Regions from separate parts of the Arthrobacter sp. NicSoilC5 genome, predicted to be linked through region 3. Evidence: predicted binding sites of a transcription regulator. Region 3 holds the regulator's gene; each other region holds the start of a gene.
What was found. Region 3 encodes HrcA, which represses chaperone genes, less so after heat shock. Its sites were predicted from a motif close to TTNGCACTCGNNNNNNNCGAGTGCNAA; they were not measured.
Positions count from the first base shown of each region.

Region 1: the regulator HrcA is predicted to act here: its motif matches at 2,929-2,955, upstream of groL (chaperonin GroEL).
Region 2: the regulator HrcA is predicted to act here: its motif matches at 2,781-2,807, upstream of LDO22_RS07340 (FmdB family zinc ribbon protein).

Region 1 covers NZ_AP024660.1:3,834,166-3,843,872, reverse strand. The annotation lists gene LDO22_RS17980 (extracellular solute-binding protein) at 1-1,027, shown strand, start outside; gene groL (chaperonin GroEL) at 1,116-2,750, opposite strand; gene LDO22_RS17970 (ABC transporter substrate-binding protein) at 3,041-4,240, opposite strand; gene LDO22_RS17965 (cold-shock protein) at 4,309-4,515, opposite strand; gene LDO22_RS17960 (LytR C-terminal domain-containing protein) at 4,582-5,223, opposite strand; gene LDO22_RS17955 (DUF3263 domain-containing protein) at 5,275-5,604, opposite strand; gene LDO22_RS17950 (uracil-DNA glycosylase) at 5,736-6,506, shown strand; gene LDO22_RS17945 (siderophore-interacting protein) at 6,520-7,359, shown strand; gene LDO22_RS17940 (threonine/serine exporter family protein) at 7,380-8,867, opposite strand; gene LDO22_RS17935 (peptidoglycan bridge formation glycyltransferase FemA/FemB family protein) at 8,902-9,707, opposite strand, start outside.
Region 2 covers NZ_AP024660.1:1,575,065-1,584,771, forward strand. The annotation lists gene LDO22_RS07320 (hypothetical protein) at 1-392, opposite strand, end outside; gene LDO22_RS07325 (GNAT family protein) at 498-1,118, opposite strand; gene galU (UTP--glucose-1-phosphate uridylyltransferase GalU) at 1,123-2,028, opposite strand; gene LDO22_RS07335 (5-formyltetrahydrofolate cyclo-ligase) at 2,131-2,751, shown strand; gene LDO22_RS07340 (FmdB family zinc ribbon protein) at 2,863-3,114, shown strand; gene LDO22_RS07345 (RcpC/CpaB family pilus assembly protein) at 3,227-3,952, shown strand; gene LDO22_RS07350 (DUF4011 domain-containing protein) at 3,964-8,163, opposite strand; gene guaA (glutamine-hydrolyzing GMP synthase) at 8,293-9,707, opposite strand, start outside.
Region 3 covers NZ_AP024660.1:782,983-792,490, forward strand. The annotation lists gene LDO22_RS03585 (PhoH family protein) at 1-596, opposite strand, end outside; gene LDO22_RS03590 (GerMN domain-containing protein) at 1,039-1,956, shown strand; gene LDO22_RS03595 (16S rRNA (uracil(1498)-N(3))-methyltransferase) at 1,949-2,722, opposite strand; gene dnaJ (molecular chaperone DnaJ) at 2,725-3,852, opposite strand; gene hrcA (heat-inducible transcriptional repressor HrcA) at 3,941-4,954, opposite strand; gene LDO22_RS03610 (DUF3097 domain-containing protein) at 5,126-5,977, shown strand; gene LDO22_RS03615 (DUF4870 domain-containing protein) at 6,097-6,507, shown strand; gene hemW (radical SAM family heme chaperone HemW) at 6,567-7,796, opposite strand; gene lepA (translation elongation factor 4) at 7,822-9,508, opposite strand, start outside.

The DNA.
Region 1 (9,707 bases), 1.6 Mb from region 3:
CGACGTCATTCAGATGGACCAGAAGTACATCGCCGAATACGGCGGCCGCGGCGCCCTCATGGACTTGTCCAAGCAGGACGGCATCGACACGTCGAAACTGGACAAGGAAGCCCTCGCGTCCGGCCAGTACAGCGGCGCACAGTATGGCCTGAGCACAGGCCAGAATGCCTACGTCATCATGGCCAACACCAAGGTATTTGAAGCGGCCGGCATACCCGTCCCGGATGACAAGACGTGGACGTGGAAAGAATTCATGGACACCGCCGCGGAGCTCAGCGCCGCGAGTGACGGGAAGACCTATGGTGCCGCCTACGGCAGCAACGAGGCCGACCTGATCATCTGGCTGCGCCAGCACGGGGAAAACCTCTACTCCGCTGACGGCAAGCTCGGCTTTGAGGCCGGCACGGCCGCCTCCTTCTGGGAACGGCTCAAGGAACAACGCGATTCCAGGGCCAGCCCGCCGGCGAACGTGGCGACGGAAGACGGCGGGGCCAGCCTTGAGCAAAGCCTCTTCGGCACCAACCGGGTGGGTATGGCCTGGTGGTGGACCAACCAACTTGGATCGCTTGAGGCCACCACCGGCAGCAACATCAAAATGCTGCGCGCTCCGAGCGTCGACGGCGCGGCGGCCAGTAACGGCATGTACTACAAGCCGACGATGTTCTGGTCCGCCTCATCCCGTTCAAAGCATCCCAAGGAAGCCGCGGAGTTTATCAACTACCTCACCAACCGCCCGGAGGCCGGGGCCATCCTGATGACGGACAGGGGGGTACCCACCAACAGCGACATCGTTTCCGGCATCACGTCCTCGCTCAAGCCGGCAGACACCACCGTGGTGGGGTTCCTGAAGGACATTGCGCCGGATATCAAGGACGCGCCCCCGGTTCCTCCTGTGGGTGCGGGAAGCGTCCAGAATGTCATCAAGCGCTACACGGATGAAGTGCTGTATGACCGGCAGACCCCCCAGGCTGCCGCCGAAGCCTTCAAGAAGGAAGTCCAGGGGATGCTGGATTCGGCCAGGAAGTAGAGCCCGGCAGCGGGACAAAAAAGTGCGGCCCCCTCGGAAGAGGGGGCCGCACTTTCGTAATTGGCGGGGCAGGTCCCGGCCGGGAGGCTTAGAAGCCGCCCATGCCGCCCATGCCGCCCATGTCGTCGCCACCGGCGGGGGCAGAAACCTTCTCCGGCTTGTCAGCCACCACTGCTTCGGTGGTGAGGAACAGGCCGGCGATCGAGGCAGCGTTCTGCAGGGCAGAGCGGGTCACCTTTACGGGGTCGTTGACGCCGGCAGCCAGCAGGTCGACGTACTCGCCGGTTGCTGCGTTCAGGCCGTGGCCTGCGGGCAGGCCGCGGACCTTGTCGACAACTACGCCAGGCTCCATGCCGGCGTTGAAGGCGATCTGCTTCAGCGGAGCGTCGATGGCAACGCGGACGATGTTGGCGCCCGTTGCTTCGTCGCCGGAGAGCTGAAGGTTGGCAAATGCCTTGGCACCGGCCTGGATCAGGGCCACGCCGCCACCGGCGACGATGCCTTCTTCAACTGCAGCCTTGGCGTTGCGCACGGCGTCTTCAATGCGGTGCTTGCGCTCCTTGAGCTCAACCTCGGTTGCAGCTCCGGCCTTGATAACTGCAACGCCGCCGGCCAGCTTGGCCAGGCGCTCCTGCAGCTTCTCGCGGTCGTAGTCGGAGTCGGAGTTCTCGATCTCGGCGCGGATCTGGGACACGCGGCCGGCGATCTGGTCGGCGTCGCCGGCACCTTCGACGATGGTGGTCTCGTCCTTGGTGACAACAACCTTGCGGGCCTGGCCCAGGAGCTCCAGGCCGGCAGTCTCCAGCTTGAGGCCAACTTCCTCGGAGATGACCTGGCCGCCGGTGAGGACGGCGATGTCGGCGAGCTGGGCCTTGCGGCGGTCACCGAAGCCGGGAGCCTTGACGGCGACGGACTTGAAGGTGCCGCGGATCTTGTTCACGATCAGGGTGGCCAGGGCCTCGCCCTCGATGTCCTCGGCAATGATCAGCAGCGGCTTGTTGGACTGCATGACCTTTTCCAGGACAGCAACCAGTTCCTTGACGTTGGAGATCTTGGAGTTGACGATCAGGATGTACGGATCCTCGAGGACCGTTTCCTGGCGCTCAGCGTCGGTGACGAAGTAGGCGGAGATGTAACCCTTGTCGAAGCGCATGCCTTCGGTGAGTTCCAGCTCCAGGCCGAAGGTGTTGGACTCCTCGACCGTGATGACGCCTTCCTTGCCAACCTTGTCCAGGGCTTCGGCGATAAGGGCACCAATCTCGTCGTCACCGGCGGAGATGGAGGCGGTAGCCGCGATCTCTTCCTTGGTTTCGATTTCCTTGGCGGAGTTCAGCAGCTCGGCGGTGACGGCCTCAACAGCCTTTTCGATACCGCGCTTGAGGGACAGCGGGTCGGCGCCGGCGGCAACGTTGCGCAGGCCTTCCTTGACCAGGGCCTGGGCCAGGACGGTTGCCGTGGTGGTGCCGTCACCGGCAACGTCGTCGGTCTTCTTGGCAACTTCCTTGACCAGCTCTGCGCCGATCTTCTCGTAGGGATCGTCCAGCTCGATCTCCTTGGCGATGGAAACACCATCGTTGGTGATCGTGGGGGCGCCCCACTTCTTTTCGAGGACGACGTTGCGTCCACGCGGGCCGAGGGTGACCTTAACGGCGTCGGCGAGGGTGTTCAGGCCACGCTCAAGGCCGCGGCGTGCCTCTTCATCAAATGCAATGATCTTGGCCATAACGGCAGTAGTCCTTTCGGGACAGTCGTTAAGAATGAACCTTCGCTGCAGTGCCCGCGACGGACGATCCTTTGCCGGCGGCCTCTGTATGCCTCCGGGCGGGGATCTCACTGAAGTGAGGTGTTTCTTTCGCTCCTCGACCGGTGCCGTGCGCCGCCGGCCGGAACCAGGCATTGCTTTAGCAGTCGGTGCGTCAGAGTGCTAAGTCAATAATTAGCACTCCCCAGGTGAGAGTGCAAGCGAAAAGACGCGTGACACCCCGCAGGACGGGGCCGCTTCGCCCAGGGCGATCAGCCGGAGTGGCCCGCTGTCTCCCGGCCGGACAGCGAGGGGTTGTTGTCGGGTCCGAAGGTGTACACGGAGAAGAGGGCCGTGGTGATATCGCCCTTGGCATCGAAGGCCACCGGGCCCGATTCGCCGTCGTAGTTGATGTCCGGGCCGGCAGCAAGGCCGCCCAGGCACTCCTTGTAGCTCAGGCATGGGGCGGCTGGCACTCCGGCGCCGGGGCCGGCTGCCCCTCCGGAGACGGCAATCAGGTTGCCGGCAATGGAGCGTCCGGCGTCATCCTGGGCACGTGCTGCGGCGAGGGCCGCCAGCGTGACGGCGTCGTAGGTTTCGGCAGCGTAGGAGACGTCCTTGAGGGCAGGGTCCACCGCCAGCAGTTTTGCCTGGAAGGCAGCGGTGGGCAACTGTCCGGGGACGACGGCGCGTGTGCCCTCGAGGGTCCCGGAGCCGAGCCTGGAGCCGTACCGGGCAAACGCGCCGTCGCTGAGGATGATCCGTGAACCGGTGAGGCCGGCGCTGTCCAGCCCGGCCAGGGCGTCCTGCGCGCCCTCGCGGGCAATCAGGACGACGGCGTCAGGCTTGGCCTTTGCAGTGGAGCGCGCGGTTTCGGCGGCGGCACCGTCCTTGAAGCCGGCCCCGGGCAGGACCGTGAGTCCGGACTTTGTCGCAGCGTCTGTGACGGCAGCGGAGAGGTCCTTGCCGTAGGAGCCTTCCTGGTACAGCACAGTGATGGTGGCCGCCCCGGAGTCCTTGGCGAGTTTTGCCAGCACGGGGCCCTGGGCGACGTCGGCTGCGGCGGTGCGGAAATAGTAGCCTCCGCTGGCGAGCCCTGACAGGCCTGCGGCGGTGTTGGCCGGCGAGATGACCGGTATGCGCGCGTGGGACAGAACGTCCACCGCGGCGGCCGCATGGCTGGAATCGGTGGGTCCGATCACCACATCCGCTTTGGCGGCGGCGAGGTCCTTCGCCTGCTTTCCCGTGTCCTGGTCCGGGTGCACCGGGAGGAGCTCCACCGGCCGGCCTTTGTGTCCGCCGGCGGCGTTGATGTCCTGGACGGCGAGCTTGGCGGCAGCCAGCTGGGGAGCGTTAAGGAAGGCATTGTCACCGGCATTGTCCAGGATCATCCCTACCCGCAGCACGCCGTCGCCGGAGGCCTCCGCCGTTTCCACCCTGGCGTTGCCGCCGGTACCGGCGCATGCTGTCATCGAAAGAACTGCTGCCGCGGACAGGGCGAGGGCCGCCCGGACGCGGCCATCTCGCCGCAGAGCAGGCATCACTGGGCCGGCCGGACGTTTTCCGCCTGCGGACCCTTTTCACCCTCGCCCACATCGAGCTGCACCCGCTGCCCCTCGGCCAGGGCACGGTACCCCTCCCCCTGGATTGCGGACCAGTGGACAAAAATGTCATCACCGGAGCCGTCAACGGTGATGAAGCCGTAGCCCTTTTCAGCGTTGAACCATTTCACGGTTCCCAGTGCCATGATGAACAACTCTTTCCGTTTGGGGGCCAGGTGGAGACCGGACCGGCGTTACTGGACGGCGTGCGGCTACCGGTAACCCGGGCCCAGGACCACAACGAGCGGCGACTGGAATTCGGTACTGTCCACCACGGTGGGGATGTTCAGCAGACCGGCAAGCGCCTGGGCGCTGGCCAGGTGCTGGGGACCTGCGTAGAAAATCACGGAGGACTTTTGCGGGGCTCCGGACCAGTTACCAACCTGGCCGAGCCGCCAACCGTCACCCTGGACGGTTGCGCCTACCCGGCTGGCCAGCCCCGCCGTGCCGGCGGCGTTGTAGACGGCAACGGCCTGGGTCCTGTCGACGACGGCCTGCTGGCTGGCAGGGGCCGTGGACTCCGGAGCGGGGCCGGCGTCCTGGGTTGGCTCGGAAGAAGCGGAGGGCACCGTGGAAGCCACGGGCGCGGAAGCGGAAGGCGTGGCCGAAGGGGCTGTGCCGGTGCCGGCCAGCGGAGCTGACTCCACGCTGGCCGAGGCCTGGCTGGCGGTGGTGTTGAAGCCAAGTTTGGGAAGGATAAGGAAGGACACCAACCCTATGGCCAGGGCCGCCACTCCCATCGCCAGGATGGGCCACAGCCGCACGCGGGACGGGGCCGAGGCCGTCCGGTGGACACCTTGTCGCGACGCAGCCTCCGGGACTTTGTCGAATTCATCGCGGGCGTATCTGGTCATGGTGGAAGGACATCCTTGTTGATTGCGGCTGTTGTCCCGGCCTGGGGCGTCTTAAGCGTCGGATCCCAGGCGCCGGGCAGTACGTGCACGGTGGCGCGACGTACGTAGTCTACGCAATCTCTTGACCAGCATGGGATCGTGGGCCAGCGCATCCTCGCGGTCGATCAATGCGTTCAGGAGCTGGTAGTAATGGGTGGCGGAGAGGTCAAACAGGTCACGGATGGCCTGCTCCTTGGCTCCCGCGTACTTCCACCACTGCCGTTCCAGCGCCAGCATCTGTTGTTCACGCTCGGACAGGGAGGACTCACGAAGGGTGAAATCCGCCAGGAGGGAGTTCCCTGGATCCTGCTCCGGCAGGTGTTCCCGGGCCGGTTCCGCCACGGCGCACTCCTTCGCTGGTAAGGGTCAATGTCTTACCCCTATGCTAGCCGCCGAATAACAAGGGTGTCATTTACGCCCGCCCGGCTGGATGTTCCCGGCCGGCCCTGCTCCGTCCCTGCAACAATGGAACGATGGTTAAATCGGACGCCCTCTTCGAGCTGCAGCAGGACCCTGCGGACGCCGCCGGCTTCGCCGATCTGGCGCAGCTGCCACTGGCAGAGCTGATGGCTCCGGACTGGGCCGCGGCGCTGCAGGGCGTCGAAGCCCAGCTCCGGAAGGTCCTGGCGTTCCTCGCAGACGAAGAGGCGGCCGGGCACCAGCTCCTGCCGCCGCCGTCGAACGTCCTGCGCGCCTTCCGCCAGCCCTTCGCGGACGTGAAGGTCCTCATCGTGGGGCAGGACCCCTACCCCACGCCGGGACACGCCGTCGGCCTGTCGTTTTCGGTTGACCCGCACGTCCGACCCCTCCCCCGCAGCCTGGTCAACATTTACCGGGAGCTGGAGTCGGACCTGGGCATTCCCCCGCGCGTCCATGGGGATTTGTCCGCGTGGACGGAGCAGGGGGTGCTGCTCCTGAACCGGGTGCTCACCGTCCGGGCCGGCGCGGCGGGCTCCCACCGGGGCAAGGGCTGGGAGGAAATTACGACGGCGGCAGTCACCGCACTGGCCGCCCGCAAGTCCCCGGACGGGTCAGGGATGCCGCTGGTGGCGGTGTTGTGGGGCAAGGAGGCTGAGGGCGTCCGGCCGCTCCTGGGCGGGGCTCCTGCGGTCACCAGCCCGCACCCCAGTCCGCTGTCCGCTTCCCGCGGGTTCTTTGGTTCCAGGCCGTTCAGCCGCGTAAACCAGCTGCTCCGGGAACAGGGTGCGCGGGACGTAACTTGGGAACTCCCGCCGCTGCCCTAGCTAGGCTTGCCTTATGAGCACTGTCCCCGCCGCCACCAGCGCAACCAAGAAGAGCCGTCCGCAGGTCAACCTCACCGTGCTGCGGAAGGAACAGCTCTCCCCGCACATGGTCCGGATCGTGGCCGGCGGAGAGGGCTTCGGTGATTTCGTCAACAACGGGTTCGTTGACCGTTACGTGAAGATCGTCTTTCCACAGCCCGGCGTGGAGTACCCCTCCCCGCTGGATCTCTGGACGGTGCGGGAAACCATGCCGCGTGAGCAGTGGCCGTTCACCCGCACCTATACGCTGCGCTGGGTGGATCCCGGGGCCCGGGAGCTGGCCATCGACTTCGTGGTCCACGGCGATGAAGGGTTCGCCGGTCCGTGGGCGGCCAACGCCCAGCCGGGTGAGCCGTTGATCTTTACCGGCCCCGGCGGCGCGTACAACCCCAACCCCGAGGCCGACTGGTACCTCTTTGCCGGTGACGAGGCGGCCCTGCCCGCCATCGCCGCCTGCATCGAGTCACTGCCGGCAGGGGCAACCGGGCTGGCCTTCCTGGAGGTCGGATCCGGGGCGGACATCCAGCCCATTGCCGCCCCGGCAGGACTGCACATCACCTGGCTGCCCCGCAACGGCGCTCCGGCGGGTTCCAGCGACCTGCTGGTGAACGCAGTGGCGGACGCGGAATGGCCCGATGGCACGGTGGATGTCTTTGCGCACGGCGAACGCGGCTACATGAAAGCCCTGCGCGAGGTCCTGTTCAAGCAGCGCGGACTGGAGCGCCGGCAGGTGTCCCTCTCCGGGTACTGGGCGCAGGGCCGGGTAGAGGACGACTTCCAGGCCGAGAAGAAGCTTCCGGTCGGCCAAATTTAGCCTGGACAGGCGGCCGTGGCTTAGCGGCGGCGGGCCCGGCGCCGCTCGTTGCTTGCCAGGCTGCGGGTCAGTGGACGGGCCAGCACATCGCCCAGCACAATCCCGCCCGCCGTGCCCAGCACAATGGCGCCGGCACTGAGCATCCCGCCGGCACCGGCCAGGACTTCAGACTCCTCAACGGTGAGCACATACATGGACCGGAAAATCGTGAGGCCCGGCAGCAGGATGAGTGCCGCGGGGACTGCCACCACCAGCTGCGGTGCGCCCATGCGCAGGGCTACCACCCGTGCCAGCAGGCCAATGACGACGGCGGCCATGGCAGGTGCAAACCGGTCCCCGATGCCCAGCTGGCCGCAGCCGAGCAGCACCAGGTAGCCGGCCACGCCCACGGCTGCCGTGGGCAGCAGGAGCTTCCACGTGGTCTGTTCCGTGATGCCGATGGCCATCACAGCGGCGGCCACGAAGAGGATCAGGACCCACAGATCGTAGGCAGGCGGGAAGGTCTGGGTGACGTCGATGCGCTGCAGCCCCGTCAGCTCCCCCACGACGAAGGCAACGGCGATTCCCGCCACGATGGCGCCGAAGGTCAGCAGGGTGGACAGGAACCGGCCCGCCGCGGTCACGGGGAAGCCGTTGATGGCGTCCTGCACGGAGGACACCAGGCGCCCGGTGGGCAGGAGGAGCAGGATGCCGCCCACCACCACGATGGAGGGCGACGTCGTGAGCCCAAGCTGCCAGAGCAGCAGCGCCAGCATGGTGACCACGAAAGAGCAGCTCGCGGTGATGAAGAAGTCGGGAACCCGCCAGCGTCCCAGCTGCCGGGCCAGCAGGCTGATGCCGATATTGGCCACGAACGCGATCACCGACGACACCGGGCCGCCGCCCAGCACCCCCACGAACACCGCGGCGAAAATGCCGAACGCTACGGTGACCATCCACCGCGGGTAGGGCTTGGGGCTGGTGATGGCCTCGTTGAGCCTGCGGATTGCTTCGTCACGGCCCACACCCCCGGCCACGATGTCGGTGACCAGCTGGTGCACCTTGGCCAGCCCGGCGTAGTTGTTGGTCCAGGACCGCACCACGCGCAGCAGGGCGATGGGGGTCTGGTCCTTGGGCGCGTAGTTGATGCCCACGGACTGGTTGGTGATGTCCACTTCGATGTTCTTCAGCCCCAGGGCCGCCGTGACCGCGATGATGCTGGTTTCGACTTCCAGGGCGCCCGCGCCGTAGCGGAACATGGTCTCAGCCAGGTGCAGGGCGAAGTCCAGGGTTTTGCGCGCGGACGTATCCACGCCGCCGACCTGGATGGTGGGGTTGGCGTACGGGCTGCCCGCCAGCCGGTCCACGATGCTCAGCGGAGCCGTGGGAGGATTCTCGCCCTGCACCAGGCGGCGCAGCATCCTCTTGGCGGCGGCGTCCTGCCGAAGCTGTGCAGGGGTCAGTGGTTCAGTCTTGGGCAGGCCATCAGTCTTCGGCCTGGACCCTGGCCGTTCGGGCCGGTTGGTCATGCCCGTTTCCTCCCTGTGCGCGGTTGATGGACTCTCAGGATGCGCGCTTCAGCGGCAGTTTACCCAGCAGTGTGCGGGCGGCAGCGGCAGCGGACCTGGCCAGCCGGTTGGCGTGGAAGACGGCGGGGCGGACCGGGAGGACGAAGTCCCCCACCAGCTGGACCACTTCCCCGCCGAATCCCTTCTTGAATTCGTAGCCGCCGTGGCCTTCCTCGTCCTGCCCGGAGATGCCGAACGTGCCGTAGAAGTTGTACCGCGGGTAGCCCTTCTCCAGGGCGTGCAGCATCATTCCCCAGTAAAGGGAGGTTGCGCCGTTGAAGTAGATGTAGTCCTGGACGGTGCCGCCGATCACGCACACCACCTCGTCGCCGTAGCAGACGAAGTGGATGGCCGCGACGGTGGCCGTTCCCACGGAGTCGGGGAAGCGTTCGATGTCCTTCAGGCTCCGCTCGTAGCTGTCCACCAGGTCCTGGACCACTTTGAGCCGGTTGGCCTTCTTCTTGCTGCCGGTCTCCTCCACCTCGCGGCGGAGGTCCGCCGCTGTGGCCGACTCCGCGGCCAGCCGTTCGGTGATGGATTTGCGGTAGGCCGGGATGTCGATCTTGGCCATCATCAGCTTGGTGAACTCCGCGGAGGTGGTGCGGAGCAGGTTCTCGTAGTAGGCGCGTTCGCGGTACACGAACCCTTTTTCGTCGCCTGCCCGGCTCAGGGCGCCGTAGAAATCGTCGAGGGTTTCCAGGGTGGCCTGTTCGAGGAAGACGCCGTTCTTTTCCGCCTTGCGGATGGCTTTGCGGGTGCGGTAGCTGGTGCCCATGATCAGTTCTTCGGCGTCCTGGATCC
Region 2 (9,707 bases), 790 kb from region 3:
AATGCCACGGATGCAACCGTCAGCAGGGTGCAGGTGAGCGGCAGAGCGGGCGAGCCGATGCCGAAGGGAAGCAGCACACCTGAGATGAATGCAGTCACCAGGGAAAGGAGTCCCACAAGGGCCACGCCAGTGCGGCCGTAGCGGATGCGGAACGGCGCCGCAGGTGGGGTGCTTGCAGTGCCGGCAAGGGATGCGGCACTCTTCCTGGGTTCCATGGCTTTCTCCTGCTGGGCGGCGACGTTCAGGACCAGGCCGGCATGCGGATCCGGCCTTTCATCGGCGGGGGCGTCTGCCAGGAACTCGCCGGCGGGCTGGAACTGATGCCTGCGGTTCCGGAGGACGTAAGGGGCAACCCATACAATCCAGAGCGCGACGGCAACCACAAGGATCACTGAGCTGCTAAGGGGGAAGTCCACACTCAAAACCGTATGAGCATCATGCCTGCTCAGGCCGCATTAGCTGCGGTGTGTCGTGCCCCCACTGGCAAACCGTTGGATTTATGACCGGCGCGACGCCAGCCACGGACCCAGGAGGCCTTCCGGGACCTCTTCGGAGGTGAGGGCGAACGAACGGTGGTCCGCCCATTTGCCGTTGATATGCAGGAAACGGGGACGGTACCCCTCGTCCCGGAACCCCAGCTTTTCCACCACCCGCAGGCTGGGTCCGTTCTCGGGCCGGATGTTGATTTCCATCCGGTGCAGGCCAAGCGTACGGAAACAGTGGTCCGTTACCAGCGCCACGGAGGTGGGGGCTATCCCCCGTCCCGCCCGGGATTGGTCCACCCAGTACCCCAACGTTGCCATCATGGCCGAACCCCAGACGATGGAAGACACCGTCAGTTGGCCCACGATGGCCGGATTCCTCAGGCCCGGCCTCCACTCCGTGATGACGAAGGGCAGGGCGGTAGCCTGTGCAGCCTGCAGGTTGAGCGAGCGGACCATGTGCCGGTAGTCGGGAAGTCCGCCGGACGGGTCCGGGTTGGAGGCTTCCCACGGTGCCAGCCACTCACTGTTCCGTGACCGGACTTCTGTCCACTCTTTCTTGTCCCGGTACCGGATGGGCCGCAGGACCAGGTCGCCGCACTCGAGGGTGGCCGGCCAGATGGGACCTGTGCGCACGGCGCTACCGGGAGAGGCCGGCGGTGAAGCCCGGCAGCCATTCCCGCAGGCCGGGCCCCAGGTCATCGCTGTCGATGGCCAGCTGGACGCAGGCCTTGAGGTAGCTGAGCTTGTCGCCGGTATCGTAACGGCGGCCCCGGAACACCACGCCATACACGCCATGTCCCTCGCCGTCACCGGAGGCGAGTTCCTGCAGGGCATCCGTCAGCTGGATTTCGCCTCCGCGGCCCGGCTCCGTGTGCTCGAGGACTTCGAACACGGCGGGGTGCAGGACATACCGCCCGATCAGCGCCAGGTTGGACGGTGCTTCCTCGGGCGAGGGCTTCTCGACGAGCCGGTTGACGCGGACATAGTCCTCGCCGTCGATGGCCTGGACGTCGGCGCAGCCGTAGGCGCTGATCTGGGAGGGTTCCACCTCAATGAGGGCGACGACGGACCCTCCGGTTTTCGCCTGCACGTCGATCATGGTGCTGAGGAGTTCGTCGCGGGCATCGATGAGGTCGTCGCCCAGCAGCACGGCGAAGGCTTCATCGCCAACATGCTGCTTCGCCCGGAGCACGGCATGGCCCAAGCCATGGGGATCGCCCTGCCGGACGTAGTGGATGTCACCCAGCTGGCTGGCGGCCTGGATGGACGCAAGCTTTTCCGTATCGCCCTTGTCCTCAAGGGTCGATTCGAGGGACGGCACCCTGTCGAAGTGGTCTTCGAGGGCCCGCTTGTTGCGGCCGGTAATCATCAGGATGTCGTTGAGGCCCACATGGACGGCTTCCTCCACCACATACTGGATGGCAGGCTTGTCCACGACGGGAAGCATTTCCTTGGGCATGGCCTTGGTGGCTGGCAGGAACCTGGTGCCCAGGCCCGCTGCGGGAATGACGGCTTTGCGGACTCTGGGATTACTGGTGTTCACCGGACTAATCTAACGTCAGCGTCAAGTATTTCAGTAACCCCCGGCACCGAAGGCCGGCACGCGGCCTCAAGGCGCGGAACACCGGACTTCAGGGAGGACAACATGCTGCAGGAGACAAACGCCGTCAAGGACGGGATCCGGGCTATCCACCGGCAGCGGCGGGCAGGCCTGACGCCGGCGCAACTGGAAGCTGCCGGCCAGGCCCTGGCCACCCATGGGGACGCCTGGGCTGGATCGGTGACGGAAGGCCGTCCCGGGATAGCATGCGTATACCTTGGCGTGGGTCAGGAACCACCTACCCTCCCGCTGATCAAAGCCCTGCACCGCAGCGGCCACCAGGTCCTGCTTCCGGTGTGCGAACCGGCCAGGGAGTTGAGCTGGGTGTTCTGGACTCCGGACACCGGCTTCGAGCGCAGCAGGTACGCGCCCATCCTGGAACCCACGGGGCACCGGCACGGGCCCGAAACCGCCGGCGACGCCGCTGTGCTTTTCATTCCCGCCACAGCCGTGGACCTGGCCGGCAACAGGATTGGCCAGGGCGGCGGCTACTACGACAAATTCCTGGGGCACCTCGCTACGGCCGGGAAGGAAATCCCGCTGGCCGCTGTTATCTACGACGATGAATTGCTGCCCGCCGGACGGATCCCGGCCGAGGAGTTCGACCGTCCAGTCCCGGCCGTCCTGGTCCCTTCCGGGTACCGGCCCCTGGCGGGCGGCGCCTGAACACCGTCGTTCCGTGCACAGTGATAGAATTAGCACTCAGGCCCTGCGACTGCTAATGGTTTACCAGGTGGCAGCACGGGACCTCTCGTTTGCCCAAGAGGAGGAGCACCAGTGCCAACATATGCTTACGCCTGCAAGGATTGCGGCCACGCCTTCGACATCGTCCAGTCGTTCTCGGACAGCAGCCTGACGTCCTGCCCTGAATGCGAAGGCACGCTGCGCAAGAAGTTCAACAGCGTCGGTGTCGTCTTCAAGGGCTCCGGCTTCTACCGCACGGACTCCCGCGATTCCAAGGGCAGCTCCGTTTCCGCCGCGCCTGCTGCCGCCCCCGCCGCGCCGGCGCCCGCAGCCGCCGCGAGCTAATCCGGCACAGACTTCACGACGGCGGCCGGCGCTTTCCAGCGTCCGGCCGCTTTTGTCCACATAGGCCTTATCCCGGCTCCCTTGCGCGTGCGCCCGGAGTTAGCGTGGGCGCATGCCCCTTCTTCCCCGCCGCCGTGCCGCCCTCCGGTATTCTTCGGGCCCCGCAGGCGCTGCCCGCAGTCCAAGGAACCGCCCCCTGCCCGCGCGTGTTGCCGCCTGGTTGAGCCGGAACCGCCGGCTCGCCGCTGCACTGTTGCTGTGCGCAGCTGCCGCCATCGCCGTCCAGCAGCTCACTCCTGCCCCGCTCTCCACCGCCACCGCACTGGCCGCAGCTCGGGATCTTCCTGCCGGGACCGCCGTGACGGACGCGGACGTGGTCCGAGTCCAGGTGCCCCCTGGCATGGTGGCCGACGGCTTCCTCCGGGATGACGCCGCCGCCACCGGCAAACAGCTCGCCGCACCGATGCGCAAGGGCCAGCTCCTCAGCGATGCCCAGCTGGTGGGTCCCGGGCTCCTGGCAGGTACACCGCCCGGTTCAGCCGCAGTTCCACTGCGGATGGCGGATGCCTCGTCGATTCAGCTGGTCTCCCCCGGCCAACTGGTCAACGTTGTGCTCACATCGGCCAACGGGTTCGACCAGCAAGGGCCGTCGGAGGTACTGGCGTCGGCCGTCCCCGTGCTCTGGACCTCCAACAAGGGCGGCCAGAGCGGCCAGTGGCTGGGCACCACGGAGACCGACGGTCTGATCGTGGTGGCAGCCACCGCCGAACAAGCATCACGCCTGGCCGGAGCGTCAACCCATGGCCGGCTGTTCTTCGTCCTGGTCGGCCCGCCGTAAGCTTGCACCGGTCAGCCCCAGTGCGGCGGCTTCTGTTCCTTCAACCACGTGTCGTGGTCATCCTCCCGGTCACCCCAGCTGCGGGCGTCATCCTCTGCGGCCTTGCTCGGGAGGATCTCTTCAGTGCCGCCTGTTACTGTCCGGGGCGCCGGTGCCGTTTCGGCCGGGCCTGCAGGAACGTCCCCGCCGGTTACTGTTTCTGCCTGCCCGTCCTGGAGCTCATCCTGGCGCATGTCTTCCTCGCGGCCGTCTTCCTCAAGCCTGCCGTGTGCAGGTTTCTTTTCCTCGGTCATGGATCCCGCTTCCTGGTGTCCGCTGTCACCGGTCCGGCCTGCGCCGCGATCCCCGGGCAGGTAGGAAACTCCGGCGGACGGCGCGGCGTCAATTCCATTGAGCGCCTGGTCAACGTCGTCGTCAAGGAAGCCCGCAGACTGGTGGGCCCTGCCCGGCAGCACCATCTTTTCCAGGCCCAGATAGCCGGCAATGCGGTCTGCGCAGGACGACGGGTCCGTGAACACTTCGATGGTCCACAGCGGCATGTACCGCCAGCCAAGGCGTTCCAGCAGTTGGGGACGCAGCCTGCTGCGTTCCCGCACGCTCATGGTGCGGTACTGCGCAGTGCCGTCGGACTCGATGGCCACCGGCCGCGGGATGTCGGAGTCCTCCTGGCCCATGGTATTCAGGGGGTCGGCGGCTGCCACTACATCGATTGCCCCGTCGTATTGGTGCCAGACCCTGGCGCCCCGGGCACGCAGCCGGTCACCGAGATCCGCCACCAACGGGTCCGCGCCCAGCGCCTGTTCGCTGGCGGCGGCGCGGGACGCGGGGGTGCCAAGATCCGTGTTGCCGGAAATTTCCCGGTCCAGCAGCGCGTACAGGTCCACCGCCCCGTGGGTAAGCCGGGTGTGGTCCAGGTCCTCGGGCCGGAAGCACGTAAGTACGTGCAGGGAACGCCGGGCCCGGGTCATGGCCAGGGCAAACTTCTCCCGGCCGCCTTCAGCGGACAGCGGCCCGAAGTTGTGGAGGGCACGGCCGTGCGGGGTCCGCCCGAATCCCGGCGAGAAAATGACATGGTCGCGGACCAGGCCCTGGGCACGTTCCAGGTCCACCACGCGGAAGGACTCCGGGCCGGCGCCGAAGAATCCGGCCAGGCCCGGCTGGTTGGACAGCTGGAGCCGGATGGACTCGCCAATCCTCGCGGCGTGGCGCAGGCTGGCGGTGACTACGGCGAGGGAGGTCCGCGGACGCAGGCGGGCGTGCTCGAAGACCAGCTCCACTACGCGGTTGACCTCGGCAACCACGGACTCCACGCCTTCGTGGTCGGCACTGGGAAGGCCGGTGCCGTCCGGCAGGTATTCCACCAGCAGGGACCGGTCCAGCCCCGTGGCCGACTGGCCCTCGGGCAGCCGGCGCAGGCCGCCGTCGTAAAAGTTCTTACTGAGCTGCAGGACCAGGTCCTCGTCCACTGCGCGGTACACCACGTTGAGGCGCCACACCGGCAGCACTGCGGAGAGCGCGGTAAAAGCGCTCTCGACGCGGTGGTGGGCAGACTCGCCGGGTGCAAGCCGCTCCACCCCAACCGTGAACGTCCGGGGCGTGGCAATGCGCGGGTCGCCGAAGGCGATCACCTGCCGTGCCCGGGCAATCGACGGCAGGACGGCCTGCAGGGAGGTGGCCTCCGCGTCGAGGATCACGACGGCGTCGAAGTGCTGTTCTGCCGGGAGCAGGCCCGTCATCAGGTACGGGCTGACGGACCAGACCGGGACGAGTGTGCCGATCAGCTCAGGTGCCTGGGCGGTGAGGGAAGGCAGGGACACCCGGCCGTCCTTGAGCAGGCTGCGGAGCAGGTCTGCCTGGCGCGGCTGGGCAGCGATGGCTGTCCGCCACCGTTCCGCGAGGTCCCACCGCAGACGGGCGGCGCCGCTGGCAATGTGGGCATTGTCGGCCAGCCGGTACTCCGCTTCCAGCTGGCGCAGGGCGTCGCCGTCGGACATCGCCAGGTAGTCGTCGCCGCTGATCATTGCCTCAAGCGCGGACTGCCACCACGCCAGCTCCAGCTCCGCGGCGACGGATCCTTCCGGAACTTCCCGTTCTGCGAGATCGGCCAGGAGTTCACCCAGGCCATGTTCGCGCATGTTCTCAATGAGGAGTGTGCGTTCGGGCAGCGTCTTGAGCGTATCGGTGTCCGCCACCAGGCGGTCCAGCCGGTCCATCAGCTGCGCGTAGGGCACCGTGGCCAAAGCCCCGCCATCTTCGGTGTGCTGCAGCGCCTCGCCCAGCTGTGCCAGCTCCTGGTCCAGTGACCGGTACATGGCGTTCATTTCGGCCAGGCCGGAGGGAACAGCGGGATGGCGCTGCGTGGTGGCGTAGCCAGCCCAGAGGGCACGCTGTTCCTGGACCAGCACCAGGGACGAGTGCAGGTCCGCGATGTGGACGCCCGGGCGCACGTATTCCTTGGCCACCCTGCGCAGCCTGGAGCGCTGCATGGCGGTCAGCTCGATGCCGCGCTCCCGCCGCCACGCGGACGGCGCCGTGGCGGAAATCAGGTCTGTCACGGGCCGGTCGAAGATGTCCGGAGTGAACTTGTCCAGGCTGCCGCGGACGGCAACCAGCAGTTCCAGCTGCTCTCCCCACTCCGCGAAGGACTCGCCCAGGCGGATCTCGGCGTGCTCGGCAACGGCGTCCATGCGGTCGCGCAGGACGGGGAGGCTCTTGGCCACCGAGCGGACCAGGTCCTGGGCTTCCTCGGTTTCCTTCCGGGTCAGCAGCCGGGCGCCGTGCCAGGGGCTGGTGGTGGCCGCCTTGCTGAAGCTGCCCAGTTCCGCGGCGCGCCGCAGCCTGCCCGCCAGCTCCTCACGGTCCCGGATGCTGTCCAGGACGCTGCGCTTGAGCCGGACGGTGGTGGCCGGGGCAGGATGGATCGAGGTGAGCTCAGCGAGTGACTGCATGGCCTGGTACGGCGAGCAGCCCCACCTCTCGCGGACGTTGTGGAGCGATGCCACGTGGTCCATGAGGGCGTGCCGGTGTTCGGTCAGGGTGGCGTGCAGGTTCCCCAGCTGGGGTTCCAGGGACTTTTCATTGCGGACGATCGCCCGGACCAGCTGGCCTTTCAGCTGTTGGGCGGTGACGTTCCCGGTCAGTTGGAAGAGGATGGACTCCAGGCCCAACGACTCCAGGTGCCCGGAAACCTCGTTCAGGCTGGCGCGGCGATCGCCCACCACCAGCACGGTCTTGCCGGCATCCACCAGGGCGCCGATGGTGTTGATGGCCGTCTGGGTCTGGCCGGTCCCGGGCGGGCTGCTGACCACCAGGGAGTCCCCGGCGCGGGCAGCATCAACCACGTACTGCTGGTCCGTGTCGGCATCCAGCAGCAGCAGCTCGTCCTTGGGGTGCCTGTTGTCCAGGTGCGGGAAGCGGGACGGGTCCGGTTCCTCGACGTCCACCACTTCGCCTCCGGCGGCGGTGGCCAGCGCAGAGACGATGGGGTGGGAATCGTTGATCCAGGGGTCGTCGAGGTTGCCGGAGAGGTCCGCAAAGGTGGAGACCAGCAGGTTGTGCTGGGTTTCAGCGCCGTGGATGGGCCGGATCAGGGTGGCCAGCCGGTCCAGGACGGGCTGGGGGTCGAACCGCGCGGTGCTGTAGGCCAGGCGGGTCACGGCGTTGACGTCGAACACGATCCCGTGGATGTTTTTCAGGTGCCGAACCAGGGCGGGGTTGATCTGCGCCTGTTCGGTCAGCTGCAGTTCGAAGTCATCCTCCCCGGGGCGCACCGTCAGGGAGATGGCGGTCAGCATGACCGGGGCTGACACGCGCTGGGGTTTGCCCCCGACGGCGGATGTCCACACCACGGTGCCCGCCGACAGGTATCCGGCGTCGATGCCGCGGTCGTTAGCGAGTTCGAAGATCTTTGACCGGATGTTGCGTGACGCCCTCGCGGCCACCACATACTGCTGGCGGTCACGGATCAGGGTGGACAGGCGTGTGCGGCGCCCGGCCATGAGCTGGGCAAGGCCCGAGGGGTGGGCCGAGGTGAGGTCGATGGAACCTTCCGGCGTCTTGGTGAAGCGGAGCATTGTGTCCGCGCCGGTGACGGGTTTGAGCCCGGACAGCCATTTACGAAGCTCTTCCGAGCCTTCCGGGTGGCCTTGACCAACTGACACTTCTGCCTTCTTTTCTGCGTTTGCACGTGACGCCCTGGACCATACCGGCATAGATTCGAGAGTAGCCGCTCCGGCGCCGGACTTGAGCGACCGCAACACTGGGGCACCGGAAATTGCGGAGGAATTCGCTGGGAAAAAGCAGTGGCCGGCCCCCGCTGACGGAGGCCGGCCACTAGGATGCTATTCCCACTCGATGGTTCCCGGCGGCTTGCTGGTGACGTCCAGCACCACCCGGTTGACGCCGTCCACCTCGTTGGTGATCCGGCTGGAGATCCGTGCCAGCAGGTCGTACGGCAGGCGCGACCAGTCGGCAGTCATGGCGTCTTCCGAGGAGACCGGACGGAGCACGATGGGGTGGCCGTAGGTGCGGCCGTCGCCCATGACGCCGACGCTGCGGACGTCTGCGAGCAGGACCACGGGCATCTGCCATACCTCGTTGTCCAGCCCGGCCGCGGTCAGCTCGGCACGCGCGATGGCGTCCGCCCTGCGCAGCAGGTCCAGCCGCTCCTTGGTGACCTCGCCGACGATCCGGATGCCCAGGCCGGGGCCCGGGAAGGGCTGGCGGCCGACGATTTCCTGCGGCAGGCCGAGCTGGGCGCCGACGGCACGGACCTCGTCCTTGAACAGGGCGCGCAGCGGCTCAACGAGCTCGAACTGCAGGTCCTCGGGGAGGCCGCCCACGTTGTGGTGGCTCTTGATGTTGGCTGCACCTTCGCCGCCGCCGGATTCGACGACGTCCGGGTACAGGGTGCCCTGGACCAGGAACTTGATCTTCTCGCCGTGGGCTGCGGCCTCGGCGATGATGGCCAGTTCGGCTTCTTCGAAGGCGCGGATGAATTCCCGGCCGATGATCTTGCGCTTGGTTTCGGGATCGCTGACACCGGCCAGGGCCGAGAGGAAGCGTTCCTGTTCGTTGGCCACGTACAGCTTCACGCCGGTTGCGGCCACGAAGTCGCGTTCAACCTGTTCCGCTTCGCCTTCACGCAGCAGTCCGTGGTCCACGAACACGCAGGTGAGCTGGTCGCCCACGGCGCGCTGGACCAGGGCTGCGGCCACGGCCGAATCGACGCCGCCGGAGAGGCCGCAGATAACGCGGGCATCCCCTACCTGCTGGCGGATGCGCTCCACCTGTTCTTCCAGGATGTTGCCCGTGGTCCAGTTGGGCTCCAGCTTTGCGCCCTTGAACAGGAAGTTCTCGAGCACCTGCTGGCCGTAGGCGGAATGCTTGACCTCAGGGTGCCACTGCACGCCGAAGAGGCCCTTTTCCTCGTTGGCGAAGGCTGCTACTTCGGCGCCTGCCGTCGTGGCGAGGACATCGAAGCCTGCAGGGGCTTCGTGCACGGAGTCGCCGTGGCTCATCCAGGTCTTCTGGTGCTGGGGCATGCCCTCAAGCACCGAGCGGCCGTCACCGAGGATGGTGGTTTCCGTGGATCCGTACTCCCGCAGGCCGGTCTTGTCCACCTTGCCGCCCAGGGCGTTGGCCATGGCCTGGAACCCGTAGCAGATCCCAAAGACGGGGACGCCGGCTTCGAAGAGGTCGGCACCCACGCTGGGGGCGCCGTCGGCATAGACGCTGGAGGGGCCACCGGAGAGGA
Region 3 (9,508 bases):
AGCCGCTCCCCCGCCTCCACCGCAGGGCGCGTCAGGATGATCCGGCTGACCTCTTTCTGCTGCAGTGCCTGGACGGCTTTCGCCATGGCGAGATAGGTCTTGCCGGTGCCGGCCGGGCCGATTCCGAAGATGACCGTGTTGGCATCGATGGCGTCAACGTAGTTCTTTTGGTTCAGCGTCTTGGGCCTGATGGTCCTGCCGCGGCTGGAGAGGATGTCGTGGGTGAGCACATCCACGGGATTCTGGAGTGACTGGGTGCGCAGGAGGGCAACCAGCTGCTGCAGCACCGCGGGCGTGATGACTGTGCCCCGGGCCACCAGGCCACGGACTTCCTGGAGGAGCCGCATGATGCGGGGAACGTCACTGACGGGGCCGCTGATGGACAGTTCGTTGCCGCGGGCATGGAAGTTGACGTCCGGGAACTGCTCTTCGATGAACCGCAGCGCCTCGTCATGGCTGCCGAGCGACTGAACCATTTGGTCGGAGTTCTCAAAGAGGACTACTTCGGTCCGGATGCCAGGCAGGGAGTGCGGGAATTCCCCCGGACTGCCGTCGCCCGTGTTGATCCGGCGCTTACCATTTGCTGATTCAGTCATGGTGCTGGCCCGCAGGCCCGTGGTCCCCTCGAAGATCGACATCATTTGTTTGCTTCGGCTGATGCCGGCGCCCCTTGCACGGTGCTCCTTGCCCAGCGATCCCTTTATCTTACGCCAGCACCCGCCCTGACCGGGCACTGGAACGCAGACCAGGCGGGTCACCCGGCTGCGCGTGGCACCGGCCCTTCAGCCAGGGAAGTGGACCCGCAAACGGGTAAGAATGCAGCGTTAGGTATCAACTTCATATCGGCCTCATATCGTTCCCGTTGCAGTTGCGGCCGGGGAGGCCAAAGAGCGGCTGGAGGCACCCTCCCCTGTGTAATGCTGGAAATCCAGCGTCTGCTGGAACGCCAGGCCGCCAGGGGGATCGGCCCGCCACGCCAGGAAAGGACTAGGCAGGACAGTGCCGGAAACCTCTGTGCCCGAACGGGCAGGACGACCGATGGGCCGAGTGCGCCCTGCCGTCCTCGCAGGAATCCTGGTGCTCGTTCCCGCCCTTGCAGCCTGCACCGCCGAGAACGGACCAACGCCCTCCGTCACCTCCGCCTCAGTCCCGGCCACGGGCGGCACCATGCCGGACGCACCGGCCACCAGCGCTCCGCTGGAAACCACCCAGTCCTCCAATAAGGCCCCGGTGTACTGGATTGGCCGCAGCGGCGGGAACATCTTCCTCTACCGTGAGTTCCGGGACGTTCCGGAACAGGAGAACCCGGTGACGCGGGCACTCCGCGCCATGATGTCGGAGAAGCCGCTGGACCCCGACTTCTTTACGCCCTGGCAGAACCCGGACAAACTTGCCACCTCCATCTCGGGCAAGGACATCATCACGGTCGACGTCTCGGCCGACGCCTTCAACAGCAACCTCGACGCCGACATGGCCGCCCGCGCCATCCAACAGCTGATCTACACGGCGACCGCCGCCGCTGCCAGTTCGGGCCTGATCGACACAGGGCAGCAGGTCCGGGTGCGGATCCTCGTGGACGGCCACACGGACTATGTCGCGTTCGGAAAAGTCCAGCTGGGCGCACTGATGACCCGGGCAGCCGGGCTGGTGGCGCCGGTGTGGATCATTGATCCGCAGGAAAGCACCGAGGTACCTGCCGGCAGCGTAAAGATCACCGGCCGCAGCACGTCGCCGGGAGCAAAGCTCCGCTGGCAGATCCTGCAGTCCGGGGACGGCGGCAGCAAGGCCCCGTTCCTGACCGGGGAAACCACGGCCGGCGCCGGGCAGGGGCAGGCGGGCGTCTTTGCGCTGGCACTGACCTTGCCGGCCGGCGACTATGAGCTCCGGGTGGCGCAGGCAGGGTCCGGCGGGGAGCCGGACCGCAACGAGGACACCAGGTCCTTCAAGGTCAGGTAGCCGTCCACCGGCCGAGGATGTCGCTTGCAAGCACGACGGCGGCAGGCCCAGCCGTGGAGGACCGCAGGACGTGGTGCCCCAACAGGGCGGTCACAGCGCCTTTGTCGCAGAGTTTCGTTACTTCCCGCGGGCTGATTCCGCCTTCCGGGCCGACGATCAGCAGGACTTCCCGGATTCCGTCGTGCCCACTCCCCTGCCACGCTTCCAGGACGGTCCGTAGCGGACGCACGGCATCTTCGTGGAGGATGACGGCCAGGTCTGCACCCTCCACGGCGGCGGAAAGCCCGGCAGTATCGACGGCGGCCCGGACCTCGGGGATCCAGGCGCGCCGCGCCTGCTTGGCGGCGGCGGCCACGGTGGACTCCCACTTGGCGTGGGCGCGGGCGGCCCTGTCACCTTTCCAGCGCACGATGGACCGCTCCGACTGCCAGGGTATGACGGCATCGATGCCCAGCTCGGTGGCCGTTTCAATGGCCAGTTCGTCGCGGTCGCCCTTGGCCAGGGCCTGAACCAGCACCAGACGGACGTCCGGCCTGTCTTCCATTGCCAGTGCGCCGCACTCCACTTCAAGTCCCGTGGGCGCGGCGGAGGCGACCTTGCCGCTCATGCGCGCGCCGGCGCCGTCGACAATGTCCACGGCCTCGCCCGGAGACAGGCGTTTGACGGTGACTGCATGCCGGGCCTCCGCCCCTTCGAGGACAAAGAGCTGGCCGGGCACCATGCCCGCCAGTGAACCGGCGGAGGTGAAGAAGACGGGGTTGCTCACCGCTACAGGTTACCGAGCCGGTCCCGGAGCTTGGCGAACATGCCGCCGCTGGCGGCGAGCTTGCCCTCGGTGATCTGTTCGCCGCGGAGCTTGGCGAGCTGCCGGAGGAGGTCCTCCTGTGCCGGGTCGAGCTTGGCCGGAGTGTCCACCTGGAGGTGGACCTTCAGGTCCCCGCGGCCGTATCCCCGCAGGTGCGTGACACCCAGGCCACGCAGGGTGATGATCTCGCCGGACTGTGTTCCGGGCTTGACGTCGATGTCCTGGGTACCGTCGAACGTTTCCAGGCTGACGTCCGTGCCCAGTGCAGCCGCCGTCATGGGGATGTGCAGGGTGGCGTGGAGGTCATCGCCTTCCCGCACGTAGGTGGCGTCATTGTTGACGCGGATTTCCACGTACAGGTCACCGGTCGGTCCGCCTGCAGGTCCGGCTTCGCCCTGCCCGGCGAGCTGGATCCGGGTTCCGGTGGCCACACCGGCGGGAACCTTGATGGTCAGCGACCGCCGGCTGCGGATACGGCCCTGGCCGCTGCACTCGTTGCAGGGATCCTTGATGACCGTGCCGAAACCTTCGCAGGTGCCGCAGGGGGCGGCCGTCATGACCTGGCCCAGGATGGAACGCACGGCCCGCTGGACCTGGCCGCTGCCGCCGCAGATGTCGCAGCGCTCGGGGTGGGTGCCGGGCCGGCAGCAGGATCCGTCACAGGTGGGGCAGACCACGGCAGTATCCACTTCGAGCTTCTTGTTCACGCCGAACACGGCGTCGCGGAGGTCGATCCGGACGCTGATGAGGGCGTCCTGGCCGCGGCGGACGCGGGAAGCCGGGCCGGAGGTGCCACCGGCGCCGAAGAAGGTGTCGAAGATGTCCTGGAAAGCAAAGCCCTGGCCCGCGTAACCGGCACCGCCGAAGCCGTTGTCCGTGCCGTTCTCGTTGCCTGTGGTGTCGTAGATCCTCCGCTTTTGGGGGTCGGAAAGGACCTCGTAGGCGTGAGTTACTGCCTTGAAGCGTTCTGAAGCGTCCGCACCGGGGTTTACATCCGGGTGAAGGGTGCGGGCCAGTTTGCGGTAGGCCTTTTTGATCTCTTCGCCCGTAGCTTCGGGTGAGACTCCAAGGACGTCATAGTGGCTGCTCAAAGTTCGTATCTCTTCCTTGTTGTACTGCGTTCAGTTTGGGCGGCCCCGCTCTGTGTTCCGGTCCGGAAAAGGCTCCGGCGGCGAAGAGTCAGGGCCCCAAAATCCTGGAAAGGTAGCGGGCCACAGCCCTGACGGCGGCCATGGTGGTGGGATAGTCCATCCTGGTTGGGCCGAGGATCCCTACCTTCGCGGCGCTGTCCGGGCCGTAGCCGGTGGCCACGACGGAGGCTTCGGCAAGGCCGTCATAAGGGTTTTCCCTTCCGATACTGACGGCGACTCCGCGGTGGTCCTGGGCCATTTCGCTCAACAGCCGCAGCATCACCACCTGTTCCTCCAGTGCCTCGAGCACGGGGCCGATGCTGAGGGGGAAGTCCACGTTGGACCTGGCCAGGTTCGCTGTCCCGGCCATGACCATCCGGTCCTCCCTGGTGTTTTGCGCCAGCCCCTCGAGGCCAAGTGCCAGGGCGTGCGCGGCCTGGCACTGGCCGTGCGCGGTGCCGGCCACGACGGCGGGGAGCGCCTTGGCCAGCTGGCTGAGCGGAGTTCCGGCGAGTGCGGCAAGGAAGCGGGTACGGAGCGCGGCCAGGGCGTCGTCGCCAAGGTCCTGGCCGACGTCGATGACCCGCTGCTCCACCTTGCCGCTGTTGGCAATCAGCACCACCAGCACCTTACGGGGGGCCAGGAGCACGAACTCGATGTGGCGCACCAGTGCCTTGCTGAGGTGCGGATACTGGACCACAGCCACCTGGTTGGTCAGCTGCGACAGCAGCCGGACGGTGCGGTCCAGGACGTCGTCGAGGTCGTCTGCGCCTTCCAGGAGGGACTGGATGGCCCGGCGCTCCGCTGCCGACAGGGGCTTGACGGCCGAGATCTGGTCGACAAAGAGCCGGTAGCCCTTGTCCGTGGGAATCCGGCCTGCACTGGTGTGCGGGGCCGTGATCAATCCCTCGTCTTCAAGGGCCGCCATGTCATTGCGGATGGTTGCACTCGAAACGCCAAGATGATGCCGTTCGACCAATGCCTTTGACCCGACCGGTTCGCGGGAGTGGACGTAGTCCTCCACGATGGCCCGCAGCACTTCCAGTTTGCGTGGCTCGCTCACTCTCCACCTCCATCCATGGTCCGGGGCGCATGCCCCGCCAGGCGCCACCACTGTTAGCACTCGACATGCCTAAGTGCTAACAGTCTATTATGCCTCGGCCCGTTGTTAGCATTGGTACCGCTCCGGGCGAAATTCCGGTGCGGAGGACCTAGCGCTAGGCGGATTGAATCCATGGATTACCAAAACTGGGGGCCCCGCGGCATTTCCGCCCCGGCCAAGGCGGAATTGCCCGAGGTGCCGGTGGAGCGGGGCATGGTGCTCGAGGATGTCCAGTCGGGCTGGGTAGGCGCCGTCACCCGGGTGGAAAAGTCCGGCGGCATGCACGTCGTGGCGCTGGAGGACCGCCGAGGGAAGTCCCGGTCCTTCAAGCTCGGCTTCGGTTTCCTCCTTGAGGGCCGCCCCATCCGGCTGATGCCTCCCGCCGCCCGGCCGGCAGCCTCCGGCCCCGCCGCCGGCAGGACAGCCTCAGGCTCCGTCCGGGTCGCCGGCCAGCGGGCCCAGGTCGCCAAGGCAAGCCGAATCTGGGTGGAAGGCAAGCACGACGCCGAACTGGTGGAAAAGGTCTGGGGAGACGACCTTCGGGTGGAAGGCATCGTCGTCGAACCCCTGCACGGCATTGACGACCTCACCGCTGCAGTTGCCGCCTTCAAACCGGGGCCGGGCCGTCGCCTCGGCGTGCTCGTTGACCACCTCGTCCCTGACTCCAAAGAGTCCCGGATAGCCGACGCCGTCATGGCATCCCCCGGCGCGGCCGGAAATGTCCTGATCGTGGGCCATCCCTATGTGGACGTCTGGCAGGCAATCCGGCCCGCGGTCCTCGGGATCGACAAATGGCCTGCCGTGCCGCGCGGACAGGATTGGAAGACCGGAATCCTGAAGGCCTTTGGCTGGCCGCACGCCACCAAGGAGGACATCGGGCTGGGGTGGCAGAAACTGCTGGGCGCGGTCCGTACCTATGCGGACCTGGAAGCGTCGCTGCTGGGGCGGGTTGAGGAAGTCATCGACTTCCTCACCGTCCCCTGAAGGCCGGGCCCCGGCCCGGGAGCCAGTATTCTTGGTAGTGCAGCGCCTTTTCCGAAGGCCGCTGCACACCGCGCCCGTACATGAAGTCAGCACCACTTGCACCTCCGAAGGAACAGACTGTGGCAGAAAACGCACGTGATCACAGGGACGGCCAGGGCCGTTCCGAGTACCATGGCGTCCCCGCAAATGCGCTGCCGCTCACGGCCAGCGAAGACCGCCAATGGGCCACGCTCGCGCATTTCGGCGGGATACTGGGGTGCGTCCCCTCGCTGCTGATCTACCTGATCTTCCGTGACCGCGGCCCGTTCACCGCGCAGGAATCCAAAGAAGCGCTGAACTTCAGCCTGCCGCCCACCATCGCCGCCGTGCTGGCCAACATCCTGGTGTTCATCCCTTATGTGGGAAACATCTTCGCGGTCATCGCCACCCTGATCTGGGTGGCGCTCACCTGCTTCTCCGTGGCAGCAGGGATCCACGTCAACAAGGGCCAGCCGCACCGCTACCAGTACAACCTGCGCTGGATTAAGTAGCCGCGCCTCCCCGCGGGGCCACCGGCCCCGCGGTACGGGCCCGACGGACGTGGGTACAGTCAGTCGGGCAGGATACGGCGGACTACCGCGTCCGCCAGGAGCCTGCCCTTGAGCGTGAGGACCAGGCGGCCCTGGAAGGCAGCGGCAGGTTCCACCAGGCCGTCCGCAATCAGGCCGGCTATTTGGTGCCGTCCGGCTGCGCTTAGAGTGGAGACTTCAAGCCCTGACTGCAGGCGCGCCTCCAGCATCACCCGCTCCAGGTTCCTGGTGTCGGCATCCAGGGTCTCCCTGCCCGCCGCAGGCGACAGGCCCTGGGACAGGCGGTTCGCGTAAGCGGACGGGTGCTTCACGTTCCACCAACGCACCCCGCCCACGTGGGAGTGCGCGCCGGGGCCGATGCCCCACCAGTCGTCGCCACGCCAGTAGGCCAGGTTGTGGCGGCACGCGTGCTCCGGGCTCCGCGCCCAGTTGCTGACCTCATACCAGCCGAGCCCGGCTTCGGTGATGAGCTGGTCGGCGAGTTCGTACTTGTCGGCGTGGTCGTCGTCGTCAATTCCCGGCACCTCGCCGCGGCGCATCTGCGCGGCCAGCTTGGTCCCGTCCTCGACAATCAGGGCGTAGGCGCTGATGTGGTCCGGCTGGTAGGAGAGGGCAGTCTCCAGGGAGTGGCGCCAGTCCGCCAGCGACTCCCCCGGCGTGCCGTAAATCAGGTCCAGGCTGACATCCAGCCCGGCCTCCCGCGCCCACTGCACCACCTGCGGAACGCGGCTGGGCGTGTGGGTGCGGTCCAGGACCTTGAGCACATGCGGAACGGCGGACTGCATGCCGAAGGAAATCCTGGTGAAGCCCGCCTCCTTGAGGACGGCGAGGGATTCGGGGGTGACCGAATCGGGGTTGGCTTCGGTGGTGACCTCGGCTCCGTCCTCGATGCCCCACTGGTCAATGGCAGCGCGAAGGATCAGGGCGAGGTCATCTGCCGGCAGCAGGGTGGGCGTGCCGCCGCCGAAAAAGACAGTGCCGAGCTTCCGCTCCGGCAGCCCCGACCGTGCCATCACGGTGCCGGCCAGGGACACTTCCGACACGGCGGTTTGGGCGTAGGCATCCTGTGACGCGCCGCCGCCCAGTTCCGTGGCGGTGTAGGTGTTGAAATCGCAGTACCCGCAGCGCACGGCGCAGAACGGGATGTGGACGTACAGGCCAAAGGCCCGGGCCGCCGCACCGTCTGCTGCCTGCGCAGGCAGCAGACCGTCCGACGGCGCCGGGTCGCCGAGGGGAAGAACGCTGGGCATCAGCGGGTCCCCTGCTGCGCAGTGGTCACTTCTTCTTGGCCTTGTCCTTTGATTCGTCGGTGGTGAGGGCCGCAATGAACGCTTCCTGCGGCACCTCCACCGTTCCCACCATCTTCATGCGCTTCTTGCCTTCTTTTTGCTTTTCCAGCAGCTTGCGCTTTCGTGAGATGTCACCGCCGTAGCACTTGGCCAGCACGTCCTTGCGGATGGCCCGGATGCTTTCGCGGGCGATGATCCTGGATCCGATGGCCGCCTGGATGGGCACCTCGAACTGTTGCCGCGGGATGAGTTCGCGGAGCTTTCCGGTCATCATCACGCCGTAGGCGTAGGCCTTGTCCCGGTGGGTGATGGCGCTGAAGGCGTCCACTTGCTCGCCCTGGAGCATGATGTCCACCTTCACCAGGTCGGCAACCTGCTCGCCGTCGGCCTTCCAGTCCAGAGAGCCGTAGCCACGGGTCTTTGACTTCAGGATGTCGAAGAAGTCGAAGACGATTTCGGCCAGCGGCAGCCGGTAGCGGATTTCCACCCGGTCCTCGGAGAGGTAGTCCATGCCGCCCATCACGCCGCGGCGGGACTGGCACAGTTCCATGATGGCGCCGACGAATTCGTTGGGCGCCAGGATGGTGGCCGAAACCATGGGTTCGCGGACCTCGGCGATTTTGCCCGTGGGGTACTCGCTGGGGTTGGTCACGCGGACCACCTTCTTATCCTCCAGGGTCACCTCGTATTCCACGTTGGGTGCCGTGGAGATGAGGTCCAGGTTGTATTCGCGTTCCAGGCGTTCGCGGGTGATCTCAAGGTGCAGCAGGCCCAGGAAACCCACACGGAAGCCGAAGCCCAGCGCAGCGGAGGTCTCCGGTTCGTACACCAGTGCGGCGTCGTTGAGCATGAGCTTTTCGAGGGCGTCGCGCAGCACCGGGTAGTCGGCGCCGTCCAGGGGGTAGAGGCCGGAGAACACCATGGGTTTGGCATCGGCGTAGCCGGGCAGGGACTCGGCGGCCGGCTTGGCCAGGTTGGTGACGGTGTCGCCCACTTTGGACTGGCGGACGTCCTTCACACCGGTGATCAGGTAGCCCACTTCGCCAACACCGAGGCCCTTGGAGGGTGTGGGTTCCGGGGAGCTGACGCCGATTTCCAGGAGTTCGTGCGAGGCCCTGGTGGACATCATCTGGATGCGTTCACGCGGGTGGAGCATCCCGTCCACCACGCGCACATAGGTCACCACGCCGCGGTAGGTGTCGTAGACCGAGTCGAAGATCATGGCACGGGCCGGCGCGTCGGGGTCGCCCTTTGGCGCCGGGAGGTCGCGGACGATCTTGTCCAGGAGGGCTTCCACGCCAACGCCGGTCTTGCCGGACACCCGCAGCACATCCTCGGGGTCGCCGCCGATCAGGCTGGCGAGCTCGGCGGCGTACTTTTCAGGCTGCGCGGCCGGCAGGTCGATTTTGTTCAGGACCGGGATGATGGCGAGGTTGTTCTCCATCGCCAGGTACAGGTTCGCGAGCGTCTGGGCCTCAATGCCCTGGGCTGCGTCCACCAGCAGGATTGCGCCCTCGCAGGCGGCCAGTGACCTGGAGACCTCATAAGTGAAGTCCACGTGCCCCGGGGTGTCGATCATGTTCAGCGCGTAACTGACACCGTCCACCTCCCACGGCATGCGGACGGCCTGGGACTTGATGGTGATGCCGCGTTCGCGCTCGATGTCCATGCGG